3 regions of the Nocardia sp. NPDC055050 genome follow, and region 2 is predicted to be linked to each of the others. Evidence: riboswitches for the same ligand, from Rfam matches in the RefSeq annotation. Region 2 holds a riboswitch; each other region holds the start of a gene.
The links. Region 2 has a riboswitch for S-adenosylmethionine ahead of ACWGCN_RS21225 (aminotransferase class V-fold PLP-dependent enzyme). Riboswitches for the same ligand answer to the same signal wherever they lie in the genome.
Positions count from the first base shown of each region.

Region 1: it holds a riboswitch for S-adenosylmethionine, as region 2 does, so the genes downstream of both, ACWGCN_RS34980 (bifunctional o-acetylhomoserine/o-acetylserine sulfhydrylase) here and ACWGCN_RS21225 (aminotransferase class V-fold PLP-dependent enzyme) in region 2, are expected to answer to the same signal.
Region 3: it holds a riboswitch for S-adenosylmethionine, as region 2 does, so the genes downstream of both, ACWGCN_RS13665 (rhodanese-like domain-containing protein) here and ACWGCN_RS21225 (aminotransferase class V-fold PLP-dependent enzyme) in region 2, are expected to answer to the same signal.

Region 1 covers NZ_JBSGVG010000072.1:1,626-15,521, forward strand. The annotation lists gene ACWGCN_RS34970 (TetR/AcrR family transcriptional regulator) at 1-114, shown strand, start outside; gene metX (homoserine O-acetyltransferase MetX) at 119-1,264, opposite strand; gene ACWGCN_RS34980 (bifunctional o-acetylhomoserine/o-acetylserine sulfhydrylase) at 1,261-2,577, opposite strand; SAM riboswitch class IV at 2,660-2,770, opposite strand; gene ACWGCN_RS34985 (TetR family transcriptional regulator) at 2,835-3,557, opposite strand; gene ACWGCN_RS34990 (MFS transporter) at 3,692-5,185, shown strand; gene ACWGCN_RS34995 (NADP-dependent isocitrate dehydrogenase) at 5,472-6,689, shown strand; gene ACWGCN_RS35000 (MFS transporter) at 6,921-8,069, shown strand; gene ACWGCN_RS35005 (hypothetical protein) at 8,111-8,395, shown strand; gene glpK (glycerol kinase GlpK) at 8,424-9,920, opposite strand; gene ACWGCN_RS35015 (IclR family transcriptional regulator) at 10,012-10,764, opposite strand; gene glpK (glycerol kinase GlpK) at 10,898-12,400, shown strand; gene glpD (glycerol-3-phosphate dehydrogenase) at 12,434-13,896, shown strand, end outside.
Region 2 covers NZ_JBSGVG010000020.1:50,740-64,635, forward strand. The annotation lists gene ACWGCN_RS21200 (MarR family winged helix-turn-helix transcriptional regulator) at 1-339, opposite strand, end outside; gene ACWGCN_RS21205 (hypothetical protein) at 450-1,706, opposite strand; gene ACWGCN_RS21210 (S8 family peptidase) at 1,699-3,894, opposite strand; gene ACWGCN_RS21215 (AAA family ATPase) at 3,919-5,049, opposite strand; gene ACWGCN_RS21220 (class I SAM-dependent DNA methyltransferase) at 5,287-5,991, opposite strand; SAM riboswitch class IV at 6,164-6,278, shown strand; gene ACWGCN_RS21225 (aminotransferase class V-fold PLP-dependent enzyme) at 6,320-7,636, shown strand; gene ACWGCN_RS21230 (excalibur calcium-binding domain-containing protein) at 7,846-8,400, shown strand; gene ACWGCN_RS21235 (Uma2 family endonuclease) at 8,430-9,065, opposite strand; gene ACWGCN_RS21240 (flavin reductase family protein) at 9,118-9,585, opposite strand; gene ACWGCN_RS21245 (YbaK/EbsC family protein) at 9,759-10,235, opposite strand; gene ACWGCN_RS21250 (crotonase/enoyl-CoA hydratase family protein) at 10,387-11,208, shown strand; gene ACWGCN_RS21255 (MarR family winged helix-turn-helix transcriptional regulator) at 11,297-11,788, shown strand; gene ACWGCN_RS21260 (MDR family MFS transporter) at 11,785-13,557, shown strand; gene ACWGCN_RS21265 (sensor histidine kinase) at 13,565-13,896, shown strand, end outside.
Region 3 covers NZ_JBSGVG010000010.1:223,779-227,453, forward strand. The annotation lists gene ACWGCN_RS13660 (O-succinylhomoserine sulfhydrylase) at 1-1,020, opposite strand, end outside; gene ACWGCN_RS13665 (rhodanese-like domain-containing protein) at 1,031-1,447, opposite strand; SAM riboswitch class IV at 1,465-1,584, opposite strand; gene ACWGCN_RS13670 (Rv0361 family membrane protein) at 1,630-2,088, opposite strand; gene ACWGCN_RS13675 (FAD-dependent oxidoreductase) at 2,279-3,667, shown strand.

The DNA of each region.
Region 1 (13,896 bases), on a different contig from region 2:
CTCACCATTGCCGAAGTGCTCGGTCGACTGGGGGTCGGCGAGCCGGAAGAGTATCCGCGCGAACGACTTCAGGCCTACGTTCGCTCGATCGTCACTCTGCTGACCGGACCCTGACGGCTCAGCGGTTCTCCCGCGCCAAGCGCATCGTCTCGGTGAGCAGCTTCGACACGGCGGCCGCCTCGGTGAGGAACCCGTCGTGCCCGTCGCGGGAGTGCACGATCTCGAGACCCGCGCAGCCCGGCAGTCCTTCGGCCAGCTCGGCCTGGGTGTGCAGGGGGTACAGGCGATCCGAGTCGACTCCGCCGACCACGCACGGCACCGCGGTGGAGGCCAGCGCGGCGGCGACGCCGCCGCGCCCGCGCCCCACGTCGTGGCGGTTCATGGCCTCGCTGAGCAGTACATAGGTGGCCGGATCGAAGCGCGAACACAGCTTGTCGGCCTGGTGCTCGAGGTAGCTCTGCACCGCGTACCGTCCGCCGGTCCACGGGTCCTCGTCGCCCTGTGCCTTGTTGGCGAAGCGGTGATCGAGTTCGCCCTCGGTGCGGTAGGTCAGGTGCGCGATCCGCCGGGCCAGGCCCATGCCGGTCATCGGCGCGCGACCGGTGCCGTGATAGTCGCCGCCCTGCCAGTCGGGATCGGCCGTGATGACGGCCATCTGGGTGGTCTGGGTGCCGATCTGGTCGGCGGTGGCACGGGCGCCCACGGCCAGCACGAGCGCGGCTGAAACCCGCTCGGGCAGGCCGATGATCCACTCGAGCACCCGCATGCCGCCCATCGAGCCGCCGACGACAGCGCCGAGCCGCTCGATCCCGAGCACCTCGAACAACTGCGCTTCGGCTTTCACCTGGTCACGGATGTTCAGCTCGGGAAACCGCGCGCCCCATGGCTTTCCGTCGGAGGCGAGTGAGGACGGGCCGGTGCTGCCCTTGCAGCCGCCCAGCACGTTGGTCGCGATCACACACCACTCGTCGGTGTCGATCGGCGCGCCGGGCCCGACCATGCCCTCCCACCAGCCGGGCGCCCCGTCGGGCCCACCGACGACATGGGAGTCGCCGGTGAGCGCGTGTTCGACGAGCACCACGTTGTCCAGGGTGGGCGAGAGCTCGCCCCAGCGTTGCACCGCCAGCCGCACATCGGGGACGACGGCGCCGTTCTCCAGCGCCACATCCCCGATGGCGACCAGGCCGACGCGCCCGTCCGGCGGCGGCAGCAGGGCCACCCCGGTTCCTGGTCGGGCGATCGGCGATTCGGTGCTCACAGTCACGTCGTCGCCGCCGCGAACCCGGCCCGCAGATCGGCCAGAATGTCGTCGATTCCCTCGATGCCCACCGCGAGCCTGACCAGGCCGGGGGTGACGCCGGCCGCCAGCTGCTCTTCGGGCGTCAACTGCGAGTGCGTGGTCGACGCCGGGTGAATCACGAGTGAACGCACATCACCGATGTTAGCTACATGGCTGTGCAGGCTGAGCGCGTCCACGAACTTCTTGCCCGCGTCGACGCCGCCTGCCAGCTCGAACGCCACGATCGCGCCCGCACCCTTGGGCGCCAGCTCCTTGGCTCGCGCGTACCAGGGCGAGGACTCGAGGCCCGCGTAGAACACCGCGTCGACGCCCGGCTGCTCGGCGACGAACTTCGCGACCGCCTCGGCATTGCTGACATGCCGTTCGACCCGCAGGCTCAGCGTCTCGATGCCCTGGGCGATGAGGAACGCGTTGAACGGCGAGACCGCGGCACCCAGATCGCGCAGCAACTGCACGCGAGCCTTCAGCGCGAACGCGGGCGCGCCCAGATCGGCGAACACCGCACCGTGGTAGCTGGGGTCGGGCTCGGTGAAGCCGGGGAAGCGCGCGTTGCCGTCGGCGTCGCGCACCGTCCAGTCGAAGGTGCCGCCGTCGACGATCACGCCCGCCACGGCCGCACCGTGCCCACCCAGGTACTTCGTCGCCGAATGCACGACGATGTCGGCGCCGTGGGCCAGCGGCTGGATCAGGTAGGGGGTCGCGACGGTGTTGTCCACGATCAGCGGAAGGCCGTTCGCGTGCGCGACACCGGCGATGCCGGGAATGTCGAACACCGCGCTGCTCGGGTTGGCGATGGTCTCGCCGTAGAACGCCTTGGTGTTCGGCTGGATCGCGGCTTCCCACTGCGCGAGGTCATCGGGATCCTCGACGAACGAGACCGTGATTCCCAGCTTGGGCAGCGAGTAGTGGAAGAGGTTGTAGGTGCCGCCGTAGAGGTGCGGGCTGGACACGATGTGGTCGCCCGCGCTCGCCAGGTTCAGGATCGCGTAGGTCTCCGCGGCCTGGCCCGAGGCCAGCAGCAGCGCCGCGCCGCCACCTTCGAGCGCGGCCACGCGCTGCTCCACCGCGTCCTGGGTGGGGTTCATGATCCGGGTGTAGATGTTGCCCGGCTCGGCGAGACCGAACAGCGCGGCGGCGTGATCGGTGTCGCGGAAGGTGTAGGAGGTGGTCTGGTAGATCGGCAGCGCCCGCGCGTTGGTGCTCGCGTCGGGGGCCTGGCCCGCGTGGACCTGCTTGGTCTCGAAGGACCAGTTCTCGGGCAGGGAAGAGTCAGTCATGTCGTGCTCCAAATGGGTGTCAGCCGGGGGATCTCGTCAACTGGGTCGGATCGACTGGCAACAACACATGGGGGCCTCCTGCAGTGCGCGCTTGCTCTCGACTTTCGAGAGCCCGGTCATCACCCGGAGCACCCCACCGCAGCTGGAGGGTTGCCGACCAGCGAGCCGGGGCTTGGCGCTGGTACTCATGACCTTGCCGTCATGTTAACCGGAGATCTCCCGCGGGCGGAAACTTCCCCCGCATTTCCCGCCGAAGATCACTCGCCGGACGGTGTGCCGAAGCCTGGCGTGTCGTCCACCGGTGCGCCACAGACCTGCCGCAAACCGTGGTAGGCGCGCAGCACGGCGTCGCGCGTGACCCGAACAGCTACCGTCGGTGACCCGCTCAGCAGTGCCTGCTCGGTATCGGCGACCGAGAGATGGCACAGCATCTGCCAGATCCCGGCTACCAGCTTCACCGTGAAGTCCTCGGGTGACGTGCCCATCCGCTGCGCGAGCTCGGTGCACACCGCGACGTTCTTCTTCTCCGCGTATTCCAGCGCGCGCGCGTTGACCGACTGGCTGGTGCGCATGATCCGCTGCATCTGCAGGAACTGGCGGATGAACCGGATGCCGTCCGCATCCGCCTCGGCCTGGACCACCTCCAGGTAGGCGCCGCACAGTGCCTGGAGTTCGTTGCCGGTGTTCGGCTGGGAGCGCAGCGCGACGGCGACGGAGACCCCGAAGTCGTCGATCGGGGCCAGCACGATGTCTTCCTTGAGCGCGAAGTACCGGTTGACGGTGCGTGGGGACACATCGGCACCCGCGGCGATCTGCTCGACCGTCGTCGCGTCGAACCCTTGGCTGTCGCACAGCTCGAGTCCGACCGCCACGATCGCGGCTTTGGTCTGGAGTTTCTTGCGCTCGCGCAGGCCCAGCGGCACGCCGGCAGCCGGTTCGGTCGTCCGGTCGGCGCTGATCGGAGTGGTCGAGTCCAGCATTTCACCAGCCTACCGTGTCGGCCGCTTTATCTGTCCAACTAGGTCAATTGGCGCAGTCAGACATTTTTCTCTTGACGCCAATTGTCTCACAGTGCCAGGATTGGTTCACACTGATCGAGTGACGAGGAGTCCTGGTGACCAGCACCGAGATAGAAACGAAACATGTTGATTCCCAACAGAGTTCGATGCGGTGGTGGGCGCTGGTCGTGCTCTCCGCCGCCCAGCTGATGGTGGTGCTCGACGCCACCGTGATCACGATCGCCCTGCCCTATGCCCAGCGTGACCTGGGGATCAGCGACGGCGACAAACAGTGGGCGCTCACCGCGTACACGCTCATCTTCGGCGGGCTGCTGCTGCTCGGCGGACGGATGGCCGACTACCTGGGCCGGCGCCGGATCTTCCTGGTCGGCCTGGTCGGCTTCGCCGCCGCGTCGGCGCTGGCGGGGCTCGCGCAGACCGGTCCGCAGTTGTTCGTCGGCCGAGGTCTGCAGGGTGCGTTCGCCGCGCTGCTCGCCCCCGCGGCCTTGTCGCTGTTGTCGGTGATCTTCACCGACGTGCAGGAACGGGCCCGCGCGTTCGCGGTGTTCGCCGGCATCACCGCCGGTGGCATCGCGTTCGGGCTGATCGTCGGCGGCGCGCTCACCGAATTCGCGTCGTGGCGGTGGACGCTGCTGATGAACACGCCGATCGCGCTCATCGCGGTAGCCGGTGCGGTGGCGGTGATCGCGCGCGATATCCCGGTGCCCAGAACCGGCGGCTACGACTTGCCCGGCGCCGTCACCGTGACATTCGGCTTGGTGTCGATCGTCTACGGATTCAGTCGCGCTGCCGAACACGGTTGGCTGGCGGGCAGCACCCTCGGCCTGCTCGGGGCCGGCTTCGCCTTGCTCATCGCGTTCGTCTTCATCGAGGCACGCTCGGCGAACCCGCTGCTGCCGTTGCGAATTCCGGGTGAGATCAATCGCGGCGGCGCCTTGCTGGCCGCGCTGCTGATCCCGATCGCGATGTTCGCCATGTTCTTGTTCCTGAGCTTCTACTACCAGAACACCCTGGGCTATTCGCCGCTGAAGGCAGGCATCGCGTTCCTGCCGTTCCCCGTGGGCATCGGGATCGCGGCGGGCATCACCAGTTCGCTGATGCCCAAGTTCGGGCCGCGTCCGCTCATGGTGGTCGGCGCGCTGCTCGGCGTCGTGGGACTGCTGTGGCTGGCACAACTGAGCTACGGCGACGGGTACGCGCTGAGCGTGCTGCCCGCGCAGCTGCTGATGGCGCTCGGGATGGGCCCGCTGTTCGTCGGGATGCAGGCCGTGGCCCTGCATCAGGTCGACGCCGAGGACTCCGGTGTCGCCAGTGCCCTGCTCAACGCCGCCCAGCAGGTCGGCGGCGCCGTCGGCACCGCCCTGCTGACCACCCTGTCGGTGCAGGCCGCCGAGAACTACGTCACCGACAACCCGACCGTCGACCACCTGATCGAACGCGCCTCGATCTACAGCTACGACGTCGCGTTCTATATCGGCGCCGGCTTCTTCCTCGCCGCCGCCGTGGTGATCGCGGTGATGATCCGCGACAAGCCGGAGAACCTGATCGAAGGCGACGAACACGCGGCCGCGATACCCGTCGCGGTCTGACCTTCTCGACGAGGCCCGCGCTACGGCGCGGGCCTCTTGTTACCACTCAGTAGCCGGTCAAGGCCCGATCGGGTGATAACAGGCGGGCCGGCAGGGTTGTCCCGCACAGTGGGGCCTCCCGTCGCGGTGAGGTGGGGGACAGCAGTACGCTCGTCTTGTTTGCACCACACGTCCCGCAGACAACGCGGGGCATATACGTTGTCTGTTGGAACTGCTGGGGTCCGCTCACAAGCGTGTTCGCCTAGCCGTGCAATAAGGGCACCCACCGAGGAGGACACGAAGATCCATGTCCAAGATCAAGGTTGAAGGCACCGTTGTAGAACTCGACGGCGACGAGATGACCCGGATCATCTGGCAGTTCATCAAGGACAAGCTGATCCATCCCTATCTCGACGTGAACCTCGAGTACTACGACCTCGGCATCGAGTACCGCGACAAGACAGACGACCAGGTCACCGTCGACGCGGCCAATGCCATCAAGAAGTACGGCGTCGGCGTGAAATGCGCCACCATCACCCCCGACGAAGCGCGGGTGAAAGAGTTCGGCCTCAAGAAGATGTGGCGCTCGCCCAACGGCACCATCCGTAACATTCTGGGTGGCACCATCTTCCGCGCGCCGATCATCATCTCCAACGTGCCCCGGCTGGTGCCCGGCTGGACCAAGCCGATCATCATCGGCCGTCACGCCTTCGGCGACCAGTACCGCGCCACCGACTTCAAGGTCTACGAGGCGGGCACCGTCACGCTGACCTTCACCCCGGAAGACGGCAGCGAGCCGATCATCCACGAGGTCGTGAAGATGCCCGAAGACGGCGGCGTCGTCATGGGTATGTACAACTTCAAGAAGTCCATCGAGGACTTCGCGCGGGCCTCGTTCAACTACGGCCTGCAGCAGAACTACCCGGTGTACCTCTCCACGAAGAACACCATCCTCAAGGCTTACGACGGCATGTTCAAAGACACCTTCCAGGAAGTCTTCGACGCCGAGTTCAAGGCCGAGTTCGACGCGGCGGGCCTCACCTACGAGCACCGCCTGATCGACGACATGGTCGCCTCCTCCATGAAATGGGAGGGCGGCTACGTCTGGGCCTGCAAGAACTACGACGGCGACGTGCAGTCCGACACCGTGGCCCAGGGCTTCGGCTCGCTCGGCCTGATGACCTCGGTGCTGCTCACCCCGGACGGCAAGACCTGTGAGGCCGAGGCCGCGCACGGCACGGTCACCCGGCACTACCGTCAGCACCAGCAGGGCAAGCCCACCTCGACCAACCCGATCGCGTCGATCTTCGCCTGGACCCGTGGCCTCGAACACCGCGGCAAGCTGGACAACACCCCCGAGGTGATCGGCTTCGCGCAGGCGCTCGAGGACGTGGTCATCAAGACCGTCGAGGGTGGTCAGATGACGAAGGACCTCGCCGCGCTCGTCGGCGGCGACCAGGGTTACCTGAGCACCGAGGAATTCCTCGGCGCGCTGGACGTCAACCTGGCTCGCGCTCTGAAGTGAGATAGCCCCGGTTCGCAACCGCGAACCTGCACGGCTGTGAGAAAGCGCTCGCATCGAATCCGATGCGAGCGCTTTTGCGTCCGTACTCGGCGGTTGTTCCCACGGTGGGGTAACTCACGCTCGTTTCGGGTAGCTAATGGGTCGTCGTGCCCGTTGCATGGAAGCGTGACTTCTTCCATCGCAGCCCCCGATCGCCTCGACGTGCCACGCACCAGCTGGCACGTCCCGGCGATGCTCGCGTTGGCGCTGGGTGGATTCGGGATCGGGACCACCGAGTTCGTGACCATGGGGTTGCTGCCCGATATCGCGCGGGCCTTCGATATCTCCGAGCCGTCGGCCGGGCACGCGGTGTCGGCGTACGCGCTGGGGGTCGTGGTCGGTGCGCCGCTGATCGCCGCGTTGTGCGCGCGGGTGGCGCGCAAGAAGTTGCTGATCGTGTTGATGGTCGCGTTCACGCTCGGCAATATCGGGACCGTGCTCGCGCCGACCTTCGGCACGCTCGTGCTCGCGCGGTTCGTGTCCGGTCTGCCGCACGGCGCGTACTTCGGCGTCGCCTCGCTGGCCGCCGCCACGCTCGCGCCCGTGGGGCAGCGAGCCAAGGCCGTGGCCGCGGTGATGCTCGGGCTCAGCGTGGCGAATGTGATCGGGGTGCCCGGCGCGACCTGGCTCGGTCAGCACCTGGGCTGGCGTGACGCCTATGTGGTCGTCGCCGTGATCGGCGTGGCCACGGTGGCCGCTCTGTGGCGCTATGTCCCCGCGCTGACCAGCATGAAGATCACCAACCCGATAACCGAACTCGGGGCGCTGCGACGCCCGCAGGTGCTGCTCACCCTGGCCGTGGGCGCGATCGGCTTCGGCGGCATGTTCGCGGTCTACACCTACATCGCCACCACGATGACCGATGTCGCGGGCATGCCCATCGGCGCGGTGCCGATCGTGCTGGCGCTGTTCGGTCTCGGCATGATCGTGGGCAATATCGGCGGCGGCATCCTCGCCGACCGCGGCGTCGACCGCTCGATCTTCGTGGCCATGATCGCGATGGTCGTGATCCTGGCCGGGTTCGTCCTGGCGGCGCACAACCCCGTCACCGCCGCGATCGGCGCCTTCCTCGTCGGCGCCTCGGGCGCGGCCCTGGCCCCCGGCCTCCAAACCCGCCTCATGGACGTAGCCGCCGACGCCCAAACCCTCGCCGCCGCCCTCAATCACGCCGCCTTGAACATGGCCAACGCTGCGGGCGCCTGGCTCGGCGGCCTCGTCATCGCCGCGGGCCTCGGCTACACCGCCCCCGCCATGGTCGGCGCGCTCCTGGCCGTCGCCGGTGTCCTCCTGTTCACCCTCACGGTTTTCCTGCAACGCCGGTCGGCGCATAACACGCTGTAACTGATTGGGGCCCTTGCGTACCTCGGCATACAGTGCCCCACATGCTGAGCCAACGCTTGGAGGAACTGATGGAGAGCACGCCTCAATATCGCGGCCGCATCGCTACCAAGTACATGGCGAAGGGGCGCGAGGAGGGGCTCGCGGAGGTGGACGCGAAGGTCGCCGAGACTGCTGCGCACGCGGTGCTCACCGTGCTGACTGCCCGCGGGCTCGAGCTGTCCGCCGCGCAGCGGGCGCAGCTCGCCGCGTGTACCGACCTCGACCAGCTCGACGCGTGGTTGACGCAGGCGGTCACCGCCACTCGTACCGACGAACTCTTCGGCTGACGCAGCGAGTTGTCTCTACCTCGGCGGTTCAGTCGGCGGGCCGCGCCCAGCCGACGCTGAGTTGGACGGCTCGTTGCCAGCGTTCGTATTCTTCCTCGCGTATTCGACGGTCCGGCGACGGTATCCATTGGGCGGCGACCTTCCAATTGCGGCGTAGGCCTTGGAGATCGGGCCAGTAGCCGACGGCCAGGCCCGCCGCGTAGGCGGCGCCGAGGGAGACTGTTTCGGTGACCAGCGGGCGCATGACCGGCGTGTCGAGGACGTCGGCGATGATCTGCATGAGCAGGTTGTTGGAGGCCATGCCGCCTGCTACCCGCAGGGACTTCGCCTGGAGACCCGCGTCGGCGTTCATGGCTTCGACCACGTCGCGGGTCTGCCAGGCGGTGGCCTCCAGGACGGCGCGGGCCAGGTGGCCCTTGGTGACGTAGGAGGTCAGGCCGATGAGCAGGCCTCGGGCGTCGCTGCGCCAGTGCGGGGCGTAGAGGCCGGAGAAGGCGGGAACCAGGTAGCAGCCGCCGTTGTCGTCGACTGTGCTTGCGAGAGTTTCGATCTCGGGTGCGGTGGCGATCAGGCCGACGATATCGCGCAGCCACTGGACGAGAGATCCGGTGACCGCGATCGGCCCTTCGAGGGCGTAGACCGGTTCGGAGCCGACCTGGTAGCCGATGGTGGTGAGCAGGCCGTGCCGGGAGCGGATCAGTTCGGTGCCGGTGTTCATCATGAGGAAGCCGCCGGTGCCGTAGGTGCATTCGGTTTCGCCCGGGGCGAAGCAGGTTTGGCCGAACAGGGCCGCGTGCTGGTCGCCGAGGGCGGCGCCGATCCGCACGCCGGGGACGACGGTACTCGCGGTGCCGAAATCGCCGGTCGACGGTTCGATGCGGGGAAGCATGGCGGCTGGAATGCCGAAGAACCGCAACAGTTCCGCGTCCCACTGGCGGGTGGCGAGATTCATCAACAGGGTGCGGCCGGCGTTGGTGACGTCGGTGACGTGCTCGGCGCCGCCGGTCAGATTCCAGATGAGCCAGGACTCCATGGTCCCGAAGAGAACGTCGCCGCGTTCGCCTCTGGCGCGCAGACCGTCGACATTGTCGAGTAGCCAGCGCAGGCGAGGTGCGGCGAAATACGTGGCAAGGGGAAGCCCGCTCAACTCGGTAATGCGGTGTGCTCCAGGCGATTCCCTCATCTGATCGACCAGCTCTTCGGTGCGTACGTCCTGCCAGACGATGGCAAGCCGAACCGGCAAACCGGTGTGCCGATCCCAGACAACGGTGGTCTCGCGCTGATTGGCGATCCCGATCGCGGCCACCTGCTCGACGGTGATTCCGGCATCGCGCAGCGCCGCGGGCACGATCCGCTCCACCGTGCGCCAGATCTCGAGCGCGTCCTGTTCCACCCAGCCCGACCTGGGATAATGCTGACGGTGGGTCCGCTGCGCCATTCCGGCCAGCCGGGCGTGCTGATCGAAGACGATGCACCGGCTCGAGGTGGTGCCCTGATCGATGGCGAGCACGAAGCGTTGCGTCATCGGCAGCTGCTTTCGTCGGCGGTGAGGGGTGTCACGGTAGCGGCGCGCCTGTTCAAGGGGACGGTCGCAGTGAAAAGCGTGGTGGCACAGTTCATTGCGCTGCCGTCAGATCGCGGTGCACCGCGAGAGCGGCGGCGCGCACCTGCTCGATCGCGGCCTGTCGGGTTTGTAAACGGTTGTCGCACAGCCGATCCATCGGCCCGGTGATGCCGATGGCAGCGACGACGAGGCCACCTCTGGCTCGAATCGGCGCGGCGATCCCCGCTTCGCCCGAGCGGTACTCCTCGACTTCGTCTGCCCAGCCCCGCCGTCGCACCTCGGTGATCGCGCGGTCGAGTCGGTCGCGTTCGGTGATCGTCCGCCGGGTGAATGCCTGGAGCGCACCGGCTTTCGCCGCGGCGTCGTAGGCGAGCAGGACCTTGCCGAGTGCGGTCGCATGGGCGGGCAGTACCTCGCCGACTGCCAGGGCCTGCTCGCTGTTGTCGGGCCGGAAGACGTGGTGGATCACCGTGATCCCGGTATCCCGCGCTACCGCGATCCGTACCGATTCCCCGGAGCGCGAGGCGAGGGCGTCGGCCCGATGGATCGCCCGCGAGCGCAACTCGTTCACGTCGAGCCGATCGGTTCCGAGTTCGCCGATCGCGGGGCCGAGCAGGTACTTGCCGGTGAGCGCGTCCTGGCCGACGAATCCGACCCCGAGCAGCGTCCGCAGGATGCCGTGCGCGGTGGGTTTGGCCAGGTCGAGCGCGGCCGCGATCTCACCGACACCCAGCGGCCCCGGTCCGCGCGCCAGCAGCCGCAGCACGGCGGCGGCGCGTTCGATCGACTGGATCGGGCCGGGCATGGGCCCGAACCTACCACCGTTCAGCATTGTCGAACGGTGCTTGTGGTGCCCGCGTCCGCGCGTTCCTAGCGTGGGCTTCGGGCACAGGTGCCCGAACGGCGGACTCGACGACGAGGTCCGGGAAGGCGAGAAAATGAACCGGTACGTGGGCGCGATCGACCAGGGCACGACGTCGACGCGATTCATGGTTTTCGACCACAGGGGCACCGTGGTCGCCCGCCACCAGCTCGAACACTCGCAGATCATGCCGCGCCCCGGCTGGGTCGAACACAATCCGGACGAGATCTGGGAACGCACCCGCACCGTCGTCAAGACCGCCCTCTCGCTCGCCGATCTCACGGCCGACGACCTCGCCGCCATCGGCGTCACCAACCAGCGTGAGACCACCGTTGTCTGGAACCGCCACACCGGCCGCCCCTACGGCAACGCCATCGTCTGGCAGGACACCCGCACCGACCGCATCATCGCCGACCTCGACGCCGCCGGGCACAGCGCGCTCATCCGCGAGAAGACCGGCCTGCCGCCCGCGCCGTACTTCTCCGGCGGCAAGCTGAAGTGGATCCTGGACAACATCGCGGGCGTGCGCGCCGATGCCGAGCGTGGCGACGCCCTGTTCGGCACCCTCGACAGCTGGCTGATCTGGAACCTCACCGGCGGCGTGCACGTCACCGACCCCACCAATGCCTCGCGCACCATGCTGATGGATCTCGAAACCCTCGACTGGGCCGACGACCTCCTCGCGATCTTCGGCATCCCGCGCGCCATGCTGCCCGCCATCGCGCCGTCGGCGAATCCGCGACTGTTCGGGACGACGAAGCCCGACGGCCCGTTCAAAGGCTCGGTGCCCATCGCGGGCGTGCTCGGCGATCAGCAGGCCGCGGGTGTCGGGCAGGTGTGTTTCCAGCCCGGCGAGGCCAAGAACACCTATGGCACAGGCAATTTCCTGATGCTCAACACCGGCACGGAGATCGTGCGCTCGAACCACGGCTTGATCACCACGGTCGCGTATCAGTTCGGCGACGACAAGCCCGCCTACGCGCTGGAGGGGTCGATCGCGGTCACCGGGTCGGCCGTGCAGTGGTTGCGCGACCAGATGGGCATCATCGCGGGCGCGGCGCAGATCGAAGACCTCGCCGGGCAGGTGGCCGACTCCGGCGGCGTGTACTTCGTGCCTGCCTTCTCCGGTCTGTTCGCGCCGTACTGGCGACCCGATGCGCGCGGCGCGGTCGTCGGGCTCTCGCGCTACAGCAACAACGCCCACTTGGCCAGGGCCACCCTGGAATCCATCGCCTACCAGACCCGCGACGTGGTCGAGGCCATGCAGCGCGACGCCGGGGTCCGACTGGCGACGCTGCGGGTGGACGGCGGCGTCACCGTGAACCAGCTGGCCATGCAGATCCAGGCCGACCTGCTCGGCGTCCCGGTCTCGCGACCGGTCGTCGCCGAGACCACCGCGCTCGGCGCCGCCTACGCCGCCGGACTGGCCGTCGGTTTCTGGAGCGGCACCGGCGAACTGCTCGACAACTGGTCCGAAGACGTCCGCTGGTACCCCACCTGGTCCGCGGAGCAACGCGAACACGGCTACCGCCGCTGGCTCAAAGCCGTCGAGCGCACGCTCGACTGGGCCGAAATCTGAGTCACCCCGGATACTTTCGAGAAGGAGATCATCGTGTCTGTGCAACTGGACCCCACCTACCGTGAGCAGGCTGTCGGCACGCTCGACACCGCCGAGGTCGATGTCCTGGTCATCGGTGGTGGCGTGACCGGCGCCGGCGCCGCGCTCGACGCCGCCTCGCGCGGCCTGTCGGTAACCCTGGTCGAGGCACGCGATTTCGCCGCAGGCACCTCGAGCCGTTCGTCCAAGCTCATCCACGGCGGCCTGCGCTACCTGGAACAGATGGATTTCGCGTTGGTGCGCGAGGCGCTCAAAGAACGTGGGCTACTGCTGAATACGCTCGCACCGCACCTGGTGCACCCGGTGCCGTTCCTGTTCCCGCTCCAGCACCGGGTGTGGGAGCGCGCCTACATCGGCGCCGGTATCGCCCTCTACGACACCCTCGGTGGCGCGCGCACGGTCCCGATGCACAAGCACCTGACCCGCTCCGGCGCACTGGAACTCGCGCCCGCGCTACGTGACGACGCGCTCACCGGCGCCATCCGCTACTACGACGCGCAGGTCGACGACGCCCGCCACACGATGATGATCGCCAGGACCGCCGCCGAGAACGGCGCCACGGTGCTGACCCGGACCAAGGTGATCGGGCTGGAACGCGACGGCGAGAAGGTCGTCGGCGCGCGTGTCGAAGACCTGGAAACCGGTCTGACACACACCATTCGGGCCCGCACCGTGATCAGCGCGACCGGCGTCTGGACCGACGACATGATCAAGATGACCGGCGTGGACTTCCCGTTCCACGTCCAGATGTCGAAGGGCGTGCACATCCTCGTGCCGCGCGACCGGCTGAACCTGCACACCGGCATGATCATGCGCACCGAGAAGTCGGTCCTGTTCGTCATCCCGTGGGCCGAACACTGGATCATCGGCACCACCGACACCGAATGGGCGCTGGACAAGAACCACCCGACGGCCACCGCCGCCGACGTGCAGTACATCCTCGACCACGTCAACGCGCTGCTGCGGGAGCCGCTGACCAGGGCCGACATCGTCGGCACCTACGCGGGCCTTCGCCCGCTGATGACCGGCGCCACGAAGGAGACCGCCAAGCTCTCGCGCGAACACGCCGTCGCCGAACCCGCGCCGGGCCTGTTCGTGATCGCGGGCGGCAAGTACACGACCTACCGGGTGATGGCCGCCGATGTCGTCGACGCCGCCGCCGCGCGCCTGGGCGGGGAGATCCCCGCCTCGGCGACCGCGCAGTTGCCCATCGTCGGCGCGGCGGGCTACTTCGACATGCTCGCCGAGGTGACCGACCTGTCGGTGTCACAGCGGTTGCCCGTCGACGTGGTGCAACACCTGCTCGGCCGCTACGGCTCCCTGAGCACCGATATCTTCGGTCTCATCGCCGCGGATCCCGCCCTGCGCCACCCGCTTCCGGGCGCTTCGGACTACATCGCCGCCGAGATCGTCTACGCCGTCACCCACGAGGGCGCCCTGCACCTCGACGACATCCT
Region 2 (13,896 bases):
GGTGGCCTCGGCGATCAGCTTGTCGGTGCGTTTGCACTGCTTGCGCCCGGCCTCGGTGATCCGCAGCCGGTATTTGCGGCGATCCTTGCCGTCGCGGGTGCGCTCTACCAGGTCGGCGCGTTCCAGCGCGTCGATCAGGCGGACGACTTCACTGCGGTCGATACCGAGCGCGTCGCCCACCTTCTTCTGCGTCAGGTCGGCGTTTTCCTCGATGAAGGTGAGCACCCAGTGATCGCGCAACGGGACGCCGATCTCGGCGTGCAGCGCCTTGGTGAGCCGTCCGAGCGCGTACACCGGGTAGCGCGGAAGGCCGCGGACGGAGTTCGTGTTCGTGGACATGAGAGGGAACTCTAGCAAATAGTGGAGGTGCCCAATCATCTTGGGTGTCCATCATGGGGTGCGTAGATGGTTGGAAACTGGGTGTGATCAGGCAACTCGGGGGCAATCGGTCAGGGGTAACCGACCACGTTGCGTGCGCGTGGCGAGCGCCCGGACTGATAGGTCTCGGCGCGGCGCCGGACCTGAGCGTGGATGCTCGATGCGGGATCGAGATCGGCGAGGTCGAACGAGATCTTGCCGCCGTGGTCATGGTGGATGACCAGGGAATCGTCGAGGACGCGGTAGACCGCGCGAACCTCACCGTCGGCCCAGGCTGCGACGTACCGCACCGCGACAGCCCGGTGCAGCGCGAGTCGCCAGTACTTGCTGGTTCGCTCGCGCAATCGGTCCGCGTCGACGCCGTCGTACCAGCTGGGCTCCGTGATGTGCGAGGAGCTGCCCGCCTGTGCCCAACGGTCGGCGGCGCTCAGGTCGACCCACAGGATCTCGCCGTCGCCGACCTGGTGCCCCGCGCGGGTCACGCGGCGTGACGGCGGCCGCCGGGGCGGTTTGGCGCGGGTGCCGACGACGGTGACGGCGGGCGTGCCGGGCAGTCGCGTTGCCGGGTCCACGGGCTGGTAGCCGGGATTGTCCTCGCGGACGAAGCCGAGGACGCGGTCGAACGCCGACAGGCCCGGTGCGGGGGCGCAACCGTCCAGGCACAGCAGGGTGCGGCCGAGCGCGAAGACGAGGTCCGCCGCGATCGAACCCCGCTTGTCCTCGTCGAACGCGCGGGTGAGGACCTGTGCGGGGACGATCACGATCGAGGTATCCGAGGGGCTGGTGTGCTCGGCGCAGCGGGTGAGGTGACCGACGTGCGCCGACTCGGACTCGGCGTAGAACAGGTAGTACGCGGTGGCGCCGAAATGCGCTGCGGCGTCCTGCAGATCGGCTCGCTGCGCGGAAGGCAGAGCAGCCGATTTGATCGGTTCACCCTGTCTGGCCCGCTTGGCCTGGATGAGTAACCGCACTTCGCTGGCACCTGAAGGGTCCTGCACGCTGTAGATGAAATCCGCACCGACTCCACGCCTGCCACGGGCACGGTTACCGCCCTCCTCCGGTCGCGTCAGCAGCCGGAGGCCACCCGATCCCGTCGCCTGCGTCGCCGACCCCCACGACGTGCACCGCCGCGGCGGCACGCAATCGGGGCACGGCGCGTCGATGCGGTAGTCGACCCCGGTGAGATGGCCGAGCAGGATCTCGGTGAACGTCTCCTCCTGCCACGGAAACAGCCGCGCGCCCAGGTGCTGCAGCCGGTATACGCTCTGACAACTCAGCCGCCGCGCCGCGATCGGGTCGACGAAGATCTCCGCTGGGAACTCAGACATCGAGTGGGATCTCGATCGCCGGGCGGAGCGCTTCGAGCTGGGTGACATAGGTGCTGAGCACCCGCTCGTACAGGTCGTCGACCTTGGCGTGGCGCACGGTGATCACCATCGAGTAGCGGATCGGCTGTGCGTTGACGGTGGGATGGCCCGATTCCCTGGCGGTGTGGTGGATGTCGAAGACCGGGTTGCGCAGGCTGTTGACGCGCTTGCTCCGCTCGGCGTGCAAGACGGTGTCCCACTTGTGGGAGTCACGGCGCAGCACGGCCTCGGGGTCGAGTTCGGTCGCGCGGAAGAACGGAGCCGAATCCGGGTGGATTCTGGTCGGTTCGGCGAACCGCTCGTCATGCGGACGGAACGTGACATCGAGGCCGCTGCGGGTGTAGCTGCCCGGGTCGGCGGGGTCGACCGGGGTAGCGAAGACCAGGGTCGCCCGAATGCGGACCATCCCGGCGGGAAGCGCTGCGGGGAGCGGAATCCGGGCGCGCAGGTATTTCGCGGGGGTGAGCTCACCCTGATAGAGAACTCTGGCTTCGCCGTCGCCGCACAGAACCATGTCGGCCAGGGTGGCGGCGATACGGCCGTGTCCTGAGTCGGAATCCGGTGAACTGGTGCGTCTTTCGGCAGTGTGCACGAGCAGGGCCTTCAGGTCTAGCGCACCGAGTTTCGGGCCGAACAGGGTGCGGGCGCCCAGTGCGGCGCGCAGGGCCATCGGGGCGGCGAAGCTGGTGCCGGAGTCGGGAACAGCGGTGCCGTCCGGTTCGACGACGTGGAACGGTTCGTGATCGCTGCCGCCGAAGGCGAGCAGGTCGGGCTTCACGGTGCCGGGGGAGCGGCCCGGCCCGATCGCGGAGTACGGCGCGCGATTCCATTGCGCTCCCACCCGATCCGACGAACCGACCGCGAGCGCGTTGACGCTGTCGGCCGGAACCTGCACGCGCGCATTGCCACTCGGCTTGTCGGCCTCGCCGTTGTTGCCGACCGCGATGGTGGCCAGCGTGGTGCCGTCGCTGAGGTAGTCGTCCCAGAACGCGGTCCAGGCGTGCACTTCGTCGTCCTCGATGGGGAGTTCGGGCCCGATGCTGACATTGACGAACTCGTATTTGCGTTGGCGCAGCACGGTATCGATGCGCTCGATGGCCGAGTACAGCTCGCACTGGTCGTCGTCGGTGTCCTCGTCGAGCACCTGATAGTGGTCGATGTAGCCGTAGGGGACCGGGACCGGCTGGACGGGGTCCACGCTGCCGAACAGCAGCGCCGAGGTGACGCGGTGGCCGTGGTCGAGATAGGTGCGCTGCGGCGCGGCGCTGTCGGCGAAGGTGTGGGCGTCGACCCAGCGGGTCAGCGGAGTGCGTGCGGGGATCCCACCGTCGAAGACCGCGATGGTGAGTTCCCGGTCGGTCGGCTCGGCCGTCGGCAAGGCCGGGCGGAACGTCGACAGCGCTGTCCTGGTGGTGGTGTCGCGCCCGAGCTGGGTGCGCATGCGCGGCATGCGGCGGATCACCCTGGTGAAGGAGTAGCCGGCGAGCGCGGCGATGGCGGCATGGGTTCCGGTGACGGGGACGAAGGCCAGACCACCGTTGTCGAGTCGGCGGTCGATGGCCACGTCGAGATCGAGATCGCGGGAGAAGTCGAGCAGACCCTGCAGGGCGATGTCGCGATCGGAGTGCAGCACCAATTCGGCGACGGTCTCCGAATCGCGCGGTTGCGCTGTGAGTCTGAGCCTGTCGGCGGCGTTGTTGAGCCGGAATTCCGCCAGGCTGACGATTCCGATCTCGGCGCCGCCCAGCGGTGTATCGGCATTGATCCGCGCGGTGAGCAACTGCAGATTGACGCGGGTCGTCGCCAGGAACAGCAGGGTGCTCGCCCGTGGTCGGCCGTGCTCCGGCGCGATCGCCACCGGCCTGCTGCCCAGTGGATCCAACTGCATCGATGTGAGAAGTCGTGTGGGATAACCACTTTTGGACAGGTACTGCGGATGCAGAGTGACCGCCGTGACCGTCTCGTCCTCCGGGCAGGCCGTCTTCGGCAACGCGTCCGCACTCGAGGTGGCCGCGCTGAGCATCGGCGCGAGTCGGGCTCGCGCCTGCGCCACCGTGTACGGGGACTGCGGCGAGCCGCCCGATCTGCTGGGGGAGATGGGCGCGGTGAGTCGCTCACCGAAGCCGATCAGAAATCGCGGTCCCGCCACCGGTGAATCCCCCCAGCTGCCACGTTATTCCCGTCGATGCGTGAAACCACGAATGGTGTCGCGCGACACCCCCGTCAGCGCGCTGATCTGGCGCTGAGACAAGCCTGACACGCCCGTCAGCGTCTGTGCCAGCCGTAACCGATCCGTTTTGGGAAGTTCAGCTGCCAGTCGCGCGGAATGCTCGGCCATCAGCCCGGGCAGTAGCTGGTCCTCGAGCACGCAACGCCTGCGCAATCGCAACATCGCGCGCTCGATATCGTTGAACGACAAGCCCTTCGACGCCAGCGCGACCGCGTCCACCGCGCCGTCGGGCAGTGGCTGCCCGGCGAATCGGCGAATCGCCTCGCAGCGTTGCTCGGCCTCGGGCAGCGCGAACTCCACGCTCACATCGAAGCGCCGCCACACGGCCGGATCCAGCAGATCGGCGTGGTTGGTCGCGCCGATGACCAGGCCCCCGCCGGTCGGCCAGTCGTCGATCTGCTGGAGCAGCACCGTCACCAGTCGCTTCAACTCGCCCACGTCGCGATCGTCGTCGCGACGCTTGGCGATGGCGTCGAGCTCGTCGAGCAGCAGAACGCACGGCCGCTGCTTGGCGTAGTCGATGGCATGGCGCAGGTTGGTGCCGGTCTTGCCGAGCAGGCTGCTCATGATGGTCGCCAAGTCCAGGACCACCAGCGGCAGCGACAGTTGGTGGGCCAGCCAGGCCGCGGCCATCGTCTTGCCGACACCGGGCGGACCGACGAACAGCAAGCTGCCGGCCGGAGTCAGATCGGCGGCGGCCAGCCGGTCGGCCTGCCTGCGTTCGTCGACGATCTGGGTGAGCACGTCATAGGTTTCGGCGGCCAGGATCGGCACTTCGGCGGTGGAGCCGGGCGGGATCACCCGCAGCAGCGGCAGCCGGCTGTCGCCGTCGACCGGAATCGGCGTATCCACTTCCGCGCGTAGGGGATTGGCGCGCGTGGGGTTCTGGCGCAGCAGCGCGATCAGCGCATCGGCCAGTTCGGGACTGGCATGCCGGTGGCGGCGCGCGGCGCGGCGCACGAACATTGCGACGTCCTGCTCGCGCCCGGCGAGCGCCAACCTGGCCAGGTGGACGAATTCGTCGGGTAGATCGGCGCTCACGTCCGCCGAAGTGGAGCTCAAGGCGTGTGACATGGTCTTCTTCCGATCAACTACGTGGACTATTTTCGCTTCACTCGATCGTACGGCGTCCATCACGGGCAAAGTTCACCCCTTGTGTACCGGTTTGACATCGGACCCCACCCGCAGCGCCACATTGATCTGCCGAGCACTCAGCGCAGCGATTCCCTTCGTCGGATGCTAGTTCCGCCACGCCCCCTCATGGGCGATTCCCTTCGCGTCGGGCGTGCCTCGAAGCGTGCGGCGCGGTGCCTATGCGACGCCGAGCGTCCAGACCAGCGCCATGGTGAACGGGTGGCCGCGCAGGTCGGCCCACTTGGGTTTCGCCGCGAGCCAAGCGTCGTCCACCAGGGCCTCGGCCGCTTCGGTGAGGACCCAGCCCGCGTCGGTGCCCGCGGCGATGTGCTCGCTCAGCAGGTGCAGGTGGGTGCTGATCGCGATCGGATCGCCCCCAGCCGGGGTGTAGTGCGTCGGCATTCCGGTGACCATCATGAACTGTGGGTGGTAGCTGACGTGGGCGAACGTGGCTCCTGGGACAGCCAGCCGCGCGGCCTCTGTGTAGAACGGGCGCAGGTCCGGCAGATGTTCGTCGATCAGTGAGGAGATCACGAGATCATAAGTGCTGCTGGGCAATTCGGTAGCACACACGTCGGCTTTGGTGAGTGTGCGATGTACACCGCGTACGCGGGCACGGGCCAGCATGCCCGCGCTCAGATCGACGCCGTCGATCTCGGCGCTACTGCGGCTGCGCAACCACGCGCCGGTTCGCCCCGTCCCGCAACCCAGGTCGACCGCCTGGCGCACGCCCGCCCAATCCGGGCGGCGAAGCCGATCCAGCAGCGCCGAGTCCATCTCGTCCATCACGGTGCGCTCGTAGGTGTCGGCCCAGCCGTCGTAGCCGGTGGCGACATCGACGGTGGGGTAGTGGCGTCGGTCGAAATCGGCGAAGGCAGGCATCACCGGAGTGTCGCAAAGGAAAGCGCACGTGGACAACCGATTTCCCGCTGCGGTCGCGACGCTCCGACCGCCGCGCCGAACCGGGAGATCTCGTGCGTGGCCGGGGTCGGCTCCGAGCGCGCCGGCGATCGGTGGTTGACAGGTCCGGTGGTCGTCTGTCACTCTCGTTGCAGGTCACGAGTACCAGCGTTCAGCCCCGGCTTGCTGGTCGGCAACCCTCCTCCGCGGTGGGGTGCTCCGGGTGACGACCAGGCTGACGTCCGAATTGGGCGCGGCAAGCGCGGGCCACCTCTTCAGGAGCGGGTCCCTGAGCCGACGGGATTTCGTCATGACTGCTGTAATCGACCCCACCTGTGCCATCGCCGCCGTTTCCGGTGCCGACCTGCAGGTTCCGCTCGTTCAGGGCGGTACCAGCTCCTACGCCAACTTCGACTACGCGGCGAGTGCGCCTGCGTTGAAGCAGGTCACCGACCGGATTTCGCAGTTGCTGCCGTTCTACGCCAGCGTGCACCGGGGCGCGGGATACGCCTCGCGGATCTCCACCGAGTGCTACGAGGCCTCGCGGGGGTCCGTTGCCCGGTTCCTCGACGCCGACGACGACCAGGTCGTGGTGTTCACGCGCAACACCACCGATTCGCTGAACCTGCTGGCCGGGTGCGTGCCGGGGGAGACCGTGGTACTCGATATCGAGCACCACGCCAACTTCCTGCCGTGGGCGAAGCACGGTCGTCGCGTCGTGCGGGCCGCCGCCACGGTCGAGGAGACGATTCAGCGTGTCGTCGCCGAGCTGTGCAGCAAGCCTGCCGCGCTGCTCGCGGTGACCGGCGCGTCCAACGTCACCGGTGAGGTGCTGCCGCTGGAACGGCTCGCGACCATCGCCCACCTCTGTGGTGCGCGCATCCTCGTCGACGCCGCGCAGCTGGCTCCGCATCGCCGGATCTCCCTGCGCGAAACCGGGATCGACTACCTCGCCTTCTCCGGGCACAAGCTGTACGCGCCGTTCGGTTCGGGTGTGCTCGTCGGCCGGCGCGACTGGCTGGACGAGGGTGAGCCCTACCTGGCCGGTGGTGGTGCGGTGCGCAATGTCGGTGTGACAGAGGTCGAATGGGCGTGCGCGCCGCAGCGGCACGAAGCCGGTTCGCCGAACGTCCTCGGCGCGGCCGCTATTGCCGCTGCCTGCGATGCGCTGGCCGCCATCGATCCCACCGAACTCGTCGCGCACGAGCGCTTTCTGGCCGACCGGCTGCGTGACGGCCTGTCCGCGATCCCCGGCGTCGACCTGGTCAGTATCTGGTCCGACAGTCCCGACTGTGTGGGCATCGTCGCCTTCACGATCGCCGATGTCGCCCCTGGCAAAGTCGCCGCGTACCTCTCCGCCGAACACGCCATCGGCGTGCGCGACGGCCGCTTCTGCGCGCACCCCCTCCTCGCGAGCCTCGGCCTCGACGCCGCCCTCCGAGCCAGCATCGGCCTCGGCACCACCGCCGCCGATGTAGACCGCTTGATCAGTGCGGTAGCCACCCTGGTCAGCCAAGGCCCCGCCTGGAATTACGCCGCCACCGACGGGCACTGGAACCCGACCCCCGAAACCCGTCCCCTCAGCGCCTCTTCCCCCGCAGGCGCCGCCCCCTGCCTGATCGGCTGAACTCGTCACAGGCGAGATTCGCCGAACGTCGGCCGTCGAGACCTGCTCTCGGCGGCCGATATTCGTTTTCCGTCGAGTGGTATCCGTCCGAGAACCCGACGGACCGCTTCTCGGAAATTCCAGGTTTGGACTGCCTCCCAGCTGGGTAACGCCTGTCGAACCCGTCGCGATGAAGCCCCCGAGATTGCCCGACAATCAAAGGGGACACCGTGACTCGACCGATTCAGCCGCCCGACCCGTGGGCTCGTCCGCCCCGCCGACCCGAAAAGAAGCGGCGTTGGCCGTTGCTGGCCGGGATCGGAGTCGCCGGCGTGCTCGGTCTCTCGGTCGTCGCCGGTCTCAGTGACGACAACCCCTCACCGGCCGCGCGGACATCACCCACCTCGACCACCCGCGTCGTCGCATCATCGACCACGGCCAAGCCGTCGACGACCACCGCCGCCCCGACCACCACGACGTCCGCCGCCCCGACCACCACGATCGATCTCCCGCCGGCACCCATCGCACCCACCACCACTGCACCCACCACCACGATCGCGGCGCCGGCTCCACCGCCGGTCATCGTCCCCGGGCCGACCACCACCGTCGACCTCCCCGCCCCGCGGGTGGCAGCCGTCCCGGAGCCCGAAACGCCCGCGCCCGCCAGCGCCTACTACAAGAACTGCGCCGCTGCCAGAGCCGCCGGCGCAGCCCCGCTGCGCACGGGCGATCCCGGCTACCGCTCCGGCCTGGACCGAGACGGCGACGGCGTGGCCTGCGAATAGCGCCGATCAGATGCCGAGGCTGCCAGGCATCAGTCGAGGTCCGCGTCGAGGGCGTCCCAGGTGATGGTGACGTCGAGCGGATCAGTGATGGCGATCGCGAGGGGATTGTGCGCGCGGAAGCGGGTTTCGGTGGAGATGTAGACGCCTGCGGTATTGAGACGAAGGATCTCGATGGACTTCACGCGGCCGTCGTTGTTCTCCATGCGGACGATCCAGTACTGCTCGATTCCCAGGCGGGCGTATTCCGCTCGTTTATCCACACAATCGGCGGTAACCGTCGCCGGTGATACCACTTCGACGACCAGCAGGGTGTCGCCTGCTGTCGGCTTGGTTTTCCACTTGTCGCGGGGGTCTTCGATGCAGCGGTACACAATGGCGTCGGGGCGGCGGAAGTTGAAGGGAACCTCCGAGACCAGCATGTCCAGTTCGCCGCTGGCCTTCAGGCAGGGCTGCCCGGTGGCGCGTTTCCGGATCGCTTCCCGCAGGGACTGTTTGATCACGTCGGCGCTGGCGATGTGATTCGGCGAAGGTGAGTCGCGATGCACCAGCAGGCCGTCTTTGACCTCGATTACCCGAGCGAGGTCTTCCGGCATCGCCAAATACGTGTCCAGGTCGATTCTCGGAACACCGGCGCGCAACCACGACCAGTCGTATTCCTCGCTCATCGGACCAACCTAGCTGTGGCAGGTGGGTCACCGGCCTACACAGACGCTCTGATCAGGTGTCGAGGGCGGTGGGGCGGTGGTATTTGCCGTTGTAGTAGAGCAACGGGGCTGCGGAGGGGGACTCTTCGGTTTGGTCGTGGACTCGGGTGACCAGGCCTACGGCGAGGGTGTGGTCGCCGAGGTCGATGAGTTTGTGGAGGGTGGTGCGCAGCCAGATGGGGGTGCCGTGCAGGACCGGTTCGCCGGTGTCGAGGGTGGTCCAGAGGGCGCGGTCGGTGAAGCGGTCGGCGGCGGTCCGAGAGAAGCGGTGGGCCAGGTGTTGTTGGTGTTCGCCCAGGAAATGGATCACCACCGAGTCCGCGGCTCGCAACGCGTCGATGCTCGATGAGGTGTGCGCGATGTTGAACGACACCAGCGGCGGTTCCAGCGACAGGGAAGCGAACGAGGTGGCCGTGAACCCCACCGGTCCACTCTCGGCTCCGAGCGTCACCACCGTGACGCCGGCCGGATAGTGCCGCATAGAGGCCCGATACTGCTCAGCCGTAATCCCGCTCAGATCATCGGGAACGACCAGTCCGGTCTCAGAAGGTTGCACATCGCCCACCGCCCCCAACTTACGCCCGTTCGGCGCGCGTCCTCACGGTCGCTGTGTCCGTTTGATCCAACTCACACGGTCGGGATGGGAAGCCGAATTCAGTCGATATCAATCGGCAGACCCGCGGTGATACGGATGATTTCGCGGAAGTTGGTGCGGAACACGGTGTTCGGGTGGCCGCCCGCTGCCCAGACTTCGGGGTGGGCGGCGAGGGCGGTGTCCACCCAGGTGGGGAGGTTGGTGGGGTGGCCGAGGGGGGCCGTGCCGTCGACGGGCTGGCCGGTGATGCGTTCGGCCAGGGCGGTGGGGGCGGGGGTGAGGGTGCCCTCGAGGCGTTTGCCGGTGCGGGCGAGGTCCACGTGGTGATGGTCGGCCACCAGGATCAGGACGGGGTCGTCGTCGAGGAGGAAGACCTGGGCGGTGAGGATCGCGGTGGGCTGGGCGCCCATGGCGCGGGCGGCGTCGGCCGCGGTGGGAGCCGGCGTCTCGGGGCAGACGATGACGCCGTGGTGCCCGCGGGCGATGAGAGTTTCCGCGACCCGGCATGCGACCGGCGGCAATGACGACCTGCGCATGTCATCCAGAGTAGGTCGATTGCGGGAAATATGCTGTGTTACTTGGAGTTCTGGCGAACGCGAACCCGGCCGCTGCGCGTCCGGCCCCTCCCTAGGGGTCGGGGGCGGGGCTGGGTGGGCGGCATGTTGGCGCGGTGGCAATAATCAGGGCATGAGTGAATGGAAGGCCTTTACCGTCGAGATCGCCGACAACGTTGCCCAGGTCACGTTGATCGGACCGGGCAAGGGCAATGCGATGGGTCCCGACTTCTGGCGCGAGCTGCCCGAGGTCTTCGCCGAGCTCGACGCGGATCCGCAGGTACGGGCGGTGGTGGTGACCGGGGCGGGCAAGCACTTCTCGTTCGGTCTCGACCTGGCCGCGACCGCGGGCACGCTGGCTCCGGTGCTGGCCGACGACGCGAAGGCGGGGCCGCGTACGGAGTTCCTCAGGGAGGTCCGCCGGATGCAGGCCTCGGTGACGGCGCTGGCCGAGTGCACCAAGCCGGTGATCGCGGCGGTGTCCGGGTGGTGCATCGGCGGTGGTCTCGACCTGATCGCCGCTGCCGATATTCGTCTGGCCAGCGCGGATGCCAAGTTCAGCCTGCGTGAGGCGAAGGTGGCGATCGTCGCCGACATCGGGTCGCTGCAGCGCCTGCCCGGCATCATCGGCGAGGGCAATCTGCGGGAGCTGGCCTTCACCGCCAAGGACATCGACGCGGCCCGTGCCGAGCGGATGGGCCTGGTGAACGAGGTGTTCGCCGATCAGGAGGCCGTGCTGGCCGCCGCGCACGCGATGGCGCGCGAGATCGCGGGCAACCCGCCGCTGGTGGTGCAGGGCATCAAGGACGTGCTCGAGCAGCGGACCAGCCCGGCGATCGCCGACGGTCTGCGTTACGTGTCGACGTGGAACGCGGCGTTCCTGCCGTCGAAGGACCTGCCCGAGGCGATCGCGGCGGTCTTCGAGAAGCGCGCGCCGGAGTTCAAGGGCGAGTAAAGGCAGTTCAAACGGTTGCCACGGCGACCGTTCTGCCTACATACTTGCATCACACAACTAATTGATTGATGCAAGTAAAGGTAAACGTGTGAGTGAGAGTGAGCCCGCGATCGACGCGATCGCGATCCAGCTCGTGCGGCTGCACCGGCTGCGCGATCGGGCGATGGCCCAGATCAAGGACCACTCGGGGATCGACCCGGCGGGGTTCATGGTGCTGTTCCGGTTGGTGTGTGACGGGCCGATGCGCTCGGGCGCGCTCGCCGACGCGGTGCATTCGGACGCGTCGACGGTGAGCAGGCAGGTCGCGCAGCTGGTGGAGCGTGGCCTGGTGGTGCGCGCCGCCGACCCCGACGACGGGCGAGCCACCGTGCTGGAGGCCACCGACTACGGGCGCGAGACCGCCGACCGGATCCGGGCGCGGCGCCGGAATTCCATTGCCATCGTCACCGAGAACTGGTCCACCGACGATCGCGCGCTCTTCGCCGGGCTGCTGACGCGGTTCGTCGAGGACTACGACGCGGCCCGCCCGGTCCTGCTGGCCCAGCCGCCCGCACTGAGCACTACGGAGAACGTTTCGTGACGACAACCGCGGCCCCGGTGGAATCACCGGCAGGCTTCACCCATCGCCAAATCCTGACCATCCTGTCCGGGCTGATGCTCGGCATGCTGCTGGCCTCGCTCGATCAGACGATCGTGTCGACGTCCATCCGCACCATCGCCGACGACCTCGACGGCTACTCGCTGCAGGCCTGGGCCACCACCGCCTACCTGATCACCGCGACGATCAGCACCCCGCTCTACGGCAAGCTCTCGGACATGTTCGGCCGCAAGCCGTTCTTCCTGGCCGCGATCGGTCTGTTCATCGTCGGTTCGCTGCTGTGCACGCTGGCCACGTCGATGTATCAGCTGGCAGCGTTCCGCGCGTTCCAGGGTCTGGGCGCGGGCGGACTCATGTCGCTGGCGCTGGCCATCATGGGCGACATCATCGGACCCCGTGAACGCGCCCGCTACCAGGGCTATTTCCTTGCGGTGTTCGGCATTTCGAGTGTGCTCGGGCCCGTCCTCGGCGGGCTGCTGGCCGGGCAGGACACCATTCTCGGCATCACCGGCTGGCGCTGGGTGTTCCTGGTGAACGTGCCGCTGGGGCTGCTCGCCCTGGTGGTGGTGACCCGGGTGCTGCACCTGCCGCGCAAGCCGCACGCCACCCATCGCATCGACTTCGCGGGTGCGATCGTGCTCGCGGTCGGATTGGTTCCGCTGCTGATCGTGGCCGAACAGGGTCGCGAATGGGGCTGGAGCAGTAACTCTTCGGTGATCTGTTACGCGATCGGCGCGATCGGGCTGGCCGGCTTCGTCGTGGTCGAGAAGTTCATGGGAGACGCGGCGTTGATCCCGCTGCGGATCTTCGACAATGTGACGTTCGCGCTCGGCGTGGTGATCTCCTTCGTCGTCGGTGCGGCGATGTTCGGCGGCATGCTGCTGCTGCCGCAGTACCTGCAGGTGGTGCGCGGCGCCGGGCCGACCGAGGCAGGTCTGCAGATGCTGCCGATGGTGCTCGGGCTGATGACCGGTTCGATCGTCTCGGGTCGGCTGATCTCGAAAACCGGCCGCTACCGGGCATTCCCGATAATCGGCGCGATCATGCTGACGCTCGGGTTGTTCCTGCTGCACCTGCTCGACGCCGACAGCCCGCTGTGGCTGGCGATGCTGTTCATGGCGGCCACCGGCTTCGGCCTCGGCAATCTCATGCAGCCGCTGACCCTGGCCTTGCAGAACGCGCTGCCGCCCAAGGACATGGGCGTCTCGACCGCGTCGGCGACGTTCTTCCGTCAGATCGGCGGCACCCTCGGCGCCGCGGTGTTCCTGTCGATCCTGTTCTCGCTGCTCACCCCGAACATCACCACCGAATTGCAGCAGTCGGCGGCGGACCCCGCCTACCAGCAGGCCGTGATCGAGGGCGCGCAGAGCACCAACCCGGCGGATGCCGCGCTGGCCAAGGGCCTGCTGGCGCACGACACGTCGGCCGCGGGCAAGGTCCTCCAGGACAGCTCGATCATCCAGCAGCTCGACCCCGAACTCGCCAAGCCCTTCCAGGTGGGCTTCGCCGACTCGATGTCGACGGTGTTCCTCGTCGCCTCCGCGGTGGCGTTGATCGCCCTGCTGCTGGTGCTGTTCTGGAAGGAAGTTCCGCTGCGGATGTCGGGGGGAATCCAAGCCGACGGCGATGCCAAGGCCGCCGAAGGGGTGGGTGCGCTGGTCGACACCGCCGCGCAGTCCGCCGCGTCAGCCGGGGACCCGCGCGACGGGGGCGAGGGTGGTCGAGTCCGAGCGGGTGCGCCCCCGGCATGATCATCGGGTGAGTCGATTCGGCAGCGGTGGTGTAGTGCGGCGGTTACGTCGTCTGCCCGCCGCTGTCGGCTATCTGCTGGTGGGCGGGCTGACCGGGGTGGCGTCGCTGTTCGCGGTGGTCGCGCTGGCGATCGTGGCGGCCGCGAGCCTGATCGGGATCGGGATTCCCGCGCTGCCGGAGGCGGTCAAGTTGATCCGGCCGCTGCTGGGGCTCGAACGGCGCAGGGCGGGCAGGTTGCTCGGCACGCCGATCGTGTCCGCCTACCGGCCGTTGACCGGCGACCTGCGTCATCAGCTCTCGACGCTGGCCGCCGATCCGGCGAATCGGCGTGATCTGGC
Region 3 (3,675 bases), on a different contig from region 2:
GCGGAGGCGGTTGAGGACCTCGAAGGCTCGCTTCTTGCCGTCTTCGCCGTTGAGGGCGAAGGTGACTACGGTGCCGCCGCCGGTCATCTGCTCTTTGGCCAGTGCGTGTTGCGGATGTGATTCCAGGAAGGGGTATTTCACCCAGTCGACCGAATCCTTGGTCTCCAGGAACTCGGCTACCCGCAGGGCCGACTCGGTGGAGTGGCGCACGCGCAACGGCATGGTTTCCAGGCCCTTGAGCAAGGTCCAGGCGTTGAAGGGGCTCAGGGCAGGGCCGGTGTGGCGCATCAGGGTTTTGACGGGGCCGTCGATGTAGTCCTGGGCACCGAGGATGGCGCCGCCGAGGACGCGGCCCTGGCCGTCGATGTGTTTGGTACCGGAGTAGACCACCACGTCGGCGCCGAGTTCGAAACCGCGCTGGAGCAGGGGGGTGGCGAAGACGTTGTCCAGCACCACCTTCGCGCCCGCGGCGTGGGCGAGCTCGGTGACCTTGCGGACATCGACGAGGGTCTGCATCGGGTTGGCCGGGGTCTCGAAGAACACGGCCTGGGTGGGGACGGAGAGGGCCTGCTCCCACTGGTCGAGGTCGTCACCGTCGACGAACACGGTTTCGATACCCCAGCGCGGCAGGATCTCGTTACAGACCACGAAACAGGACCCGAACAGGCTGCGGGCGGCGACGAGCCGGTCGCCCGCCTTCAGCAGGGCGCCGAGCGCGGTGAACACCGCCGACATGCCGGACGCGGTCGCGAAGGCCGCCTCGGCGCCGTCGAGCAGGCGGATGCGCTCCTCGAACATGGCCACGGTCGGGTTGCCGAAACGCGAGTAGACGAAGTGCTCGACGTCGCCGGTGAACGCGGCCTCGGCGGCTTCGGCGTTCTCGTAGACGAAACCGGAGGTCAGGTACAGCGCCTCGGAGGTCTCGTCGAAGCCGGAACGGCGCAGACCGCCGCGCACGCCGAGCGTGCCGGGACCGACGCCTTCGGGCAGTGGCTTGTCGAACGAACCACCGGTGATCATGCTTTTCTCCTTATGCCTGACGCCACGGCAGGCCGACAGCGCGCCAACCGGTGCTGCCGCGCTGACCGAACGCGTCGGGACCACCTTCGAAACCGTCGAGCACGTTGTAGGACGGTGCCACGCCCGCCGCGGTCGCCAGGTTCGCCGCGTGCGCGGAACGCTGACCGGAGCGACACAGGAACACCACGGGTGCGTCGTCGGGGCGACCGGCGAGTGCCTTCTCGAGCTGCACGCCGAACTCGGGATTGCGGGTGCCGGTGCCGTCGACCCACTCGATGAAGTGGGCAGGGCGTTCGATGGAACTGGTGTCGGGAATGCCGATGTGTGCCCACTCGCCTTCGGTGCGCACGTCGACCAGCACAGCGCCGGGGTGCTCGGTGAGCAGCTCCCACGCCTTCTCAGGGGTGATGTCGCCGGCGTAAGTCATGTCGATCCTCCTGCGTGAATCCGCTCTTGCCGTGCCGGAAATCCCCGAACACACGGCCAGGTCGTCACCCGGAGCACCCCACCGCGGAGGAGGGTTGCCGACCAGCGAGCCGGGGCTTGACGCTGGCACTCATGACCTTGCGATCTGAGATTGCCTCGGCACCGGTCATCGTGTCAAACGATTCAGAAGGAACACACCAGCCACGCGCTGTCGACGCGGGTCAGTTTCCAGTTGCTCGCCGCCGGGTTGCCGTTGACCACGAGCGCCGCGTCGATCTTGGCGCGGTCGCCGTTGACGGTGGCGTTCTCGAAACCCTTGCCGTCGATCGTGACAGTGGATTTCGGGCCACCGAGCTGTTCGCCGAGGCCGGATTTCTCCTCGTCGAACCCGGGGCAGGCCACACCGGTCGGCGGACGGAGGTCGCTGCGCGAGCGCGCGTCGATATAGTTGGTGACGGCGGCCGCGAGACGGTCGGCCTCTGTGACATTTTTCTCAGCGGGTGAGAGCAGTCCACCCGCCACGATGCCGATGAGCACGATGATCGCGATCACCGCGGCCGCGACGAACGGGACGATGGAACGCTTGTCGGTCTGATCCACCACTACGGGCTGGTCATCCGAGCCTGTTTGCTCCTCGTTCATGCTGTAATCCTGACAGACCCGCGCGGGCAGCTACACCGCGCGCCGGGTGGCTGCAACGCCGCAGCTAGAATCGCCTTGATTGCGGTCGGCTGCCGACGTCGATGGCAGCTGCCAGTAAGCGGATGTCCGACTTAGCCTAAGCTAAGTTGACGCCGTCAAATCAGTTCTCGACCAAAGGGTGCGCGTAGAAATGACCGAACAGACTGCAGCGACTCGCCCACTTCGCATTGCGATCGTGGGTGCGGGACCGGCCGGTATCTACGCCGCCGACGCGTTGATGAAGTCCGATGCCGACGTGAGCATCGACCTCTACGAGCGTATGCCCGCGCCCTTCGGCCTGATCCGCTACGGCGTCGCGCCCGATCACCCGCGCATCAAGGGCATCATCACCGCCCTGCACAAGGTCCTCGACAAAGATCAGGTCCGCCTGCTCGGCAACATCGACTACGGCACCGACATCACCCTCGACGACCTGCGCCAGTTCTACGACGCGGTCATCTTCTCCACCGGCGCCAACGCCGACCGCGCCCTGGCCATCCCCGGCATCGACCTCGACGGCTCCTACGGCGCCGCGGACTTCGTGTCCTGGTACGACGGCCACCCCGACGTCCCGCGTTCCTGGCCCCTCGATGCCGAGAAGGTCGCCGTGCTCGGTGTCGGCAACGTCGCCCTCGACGTCGCGCGCGTGCTCGCCAAGACCGGTGACGAACTGCTGCCGACCGAGATCCCGCCGAACGTCTACGAAGGTCTCAAGGGCAACAAGGCCCTCGAGGTCCACGTGTTCGGTCGTCGTGGTCCCGCGCAAGCCAAGTTCACGCCCCTCGAGCTGCGCGAACTGGATCACTCGCCGACGATCGAGGTCATCGTCAACCCCGAGGACATCGACTACGACGAGGGCTCCGAAGCCGCCCGCCGCAACTCCAAGCAGGTCGACATGGTCGCCAACACCTTGGAGCAGTGGGCCATCCGCGACCACGGCGACCGCCCGCACAAGCTGTTCCTGCACTTCTTCGAATCGCCCTCGGAGGTCCTCGGCGCCGACGGCAAGGTCGTCGGCCTGAAGACCGAACGCACCCAGCTCGACGGCACCGGCAACGTCAAGGGCACCGGCAACTTCACCGACTGGGACATCCAGGCCGTGTACCGCGCCGTGGGCTACCTCTCGCAGAACGTCACCCAGCTGCCGTTCGACGATCAGGCGGGCACGGTGCCCAACGAGGCCGGCCGCGTGATCGCCGACGACACCGCCGAAGGTGACGCCCGATTCATGCCCGCCACCTACGTGACCGGCTGGATCAAGCGCGGCCCGGTCGGCCTCATCGGCCACACCAAGGGCGACGCCAACGAGACCATCGCCTGCCTGCTCGACGACGCCAAGGCCTTCGCCCCCGCGCCGAAGCCCGAGCTCGACGCCGTCACCGAGTTCCTCGAGGGCAAGGGCATCCCGTTCACCACCTGGGCGGGCTGGTACCGCCTCGACGCCCACGAGCGCGCCCTCGGCGAGCCCGAAGGCCGTGAGCGCGTGAAGGTCGTGGAGCGCGAGGACATGCTGCGCGCCTCCGAGCCGAACAAGGCCTGAGTTTTCGG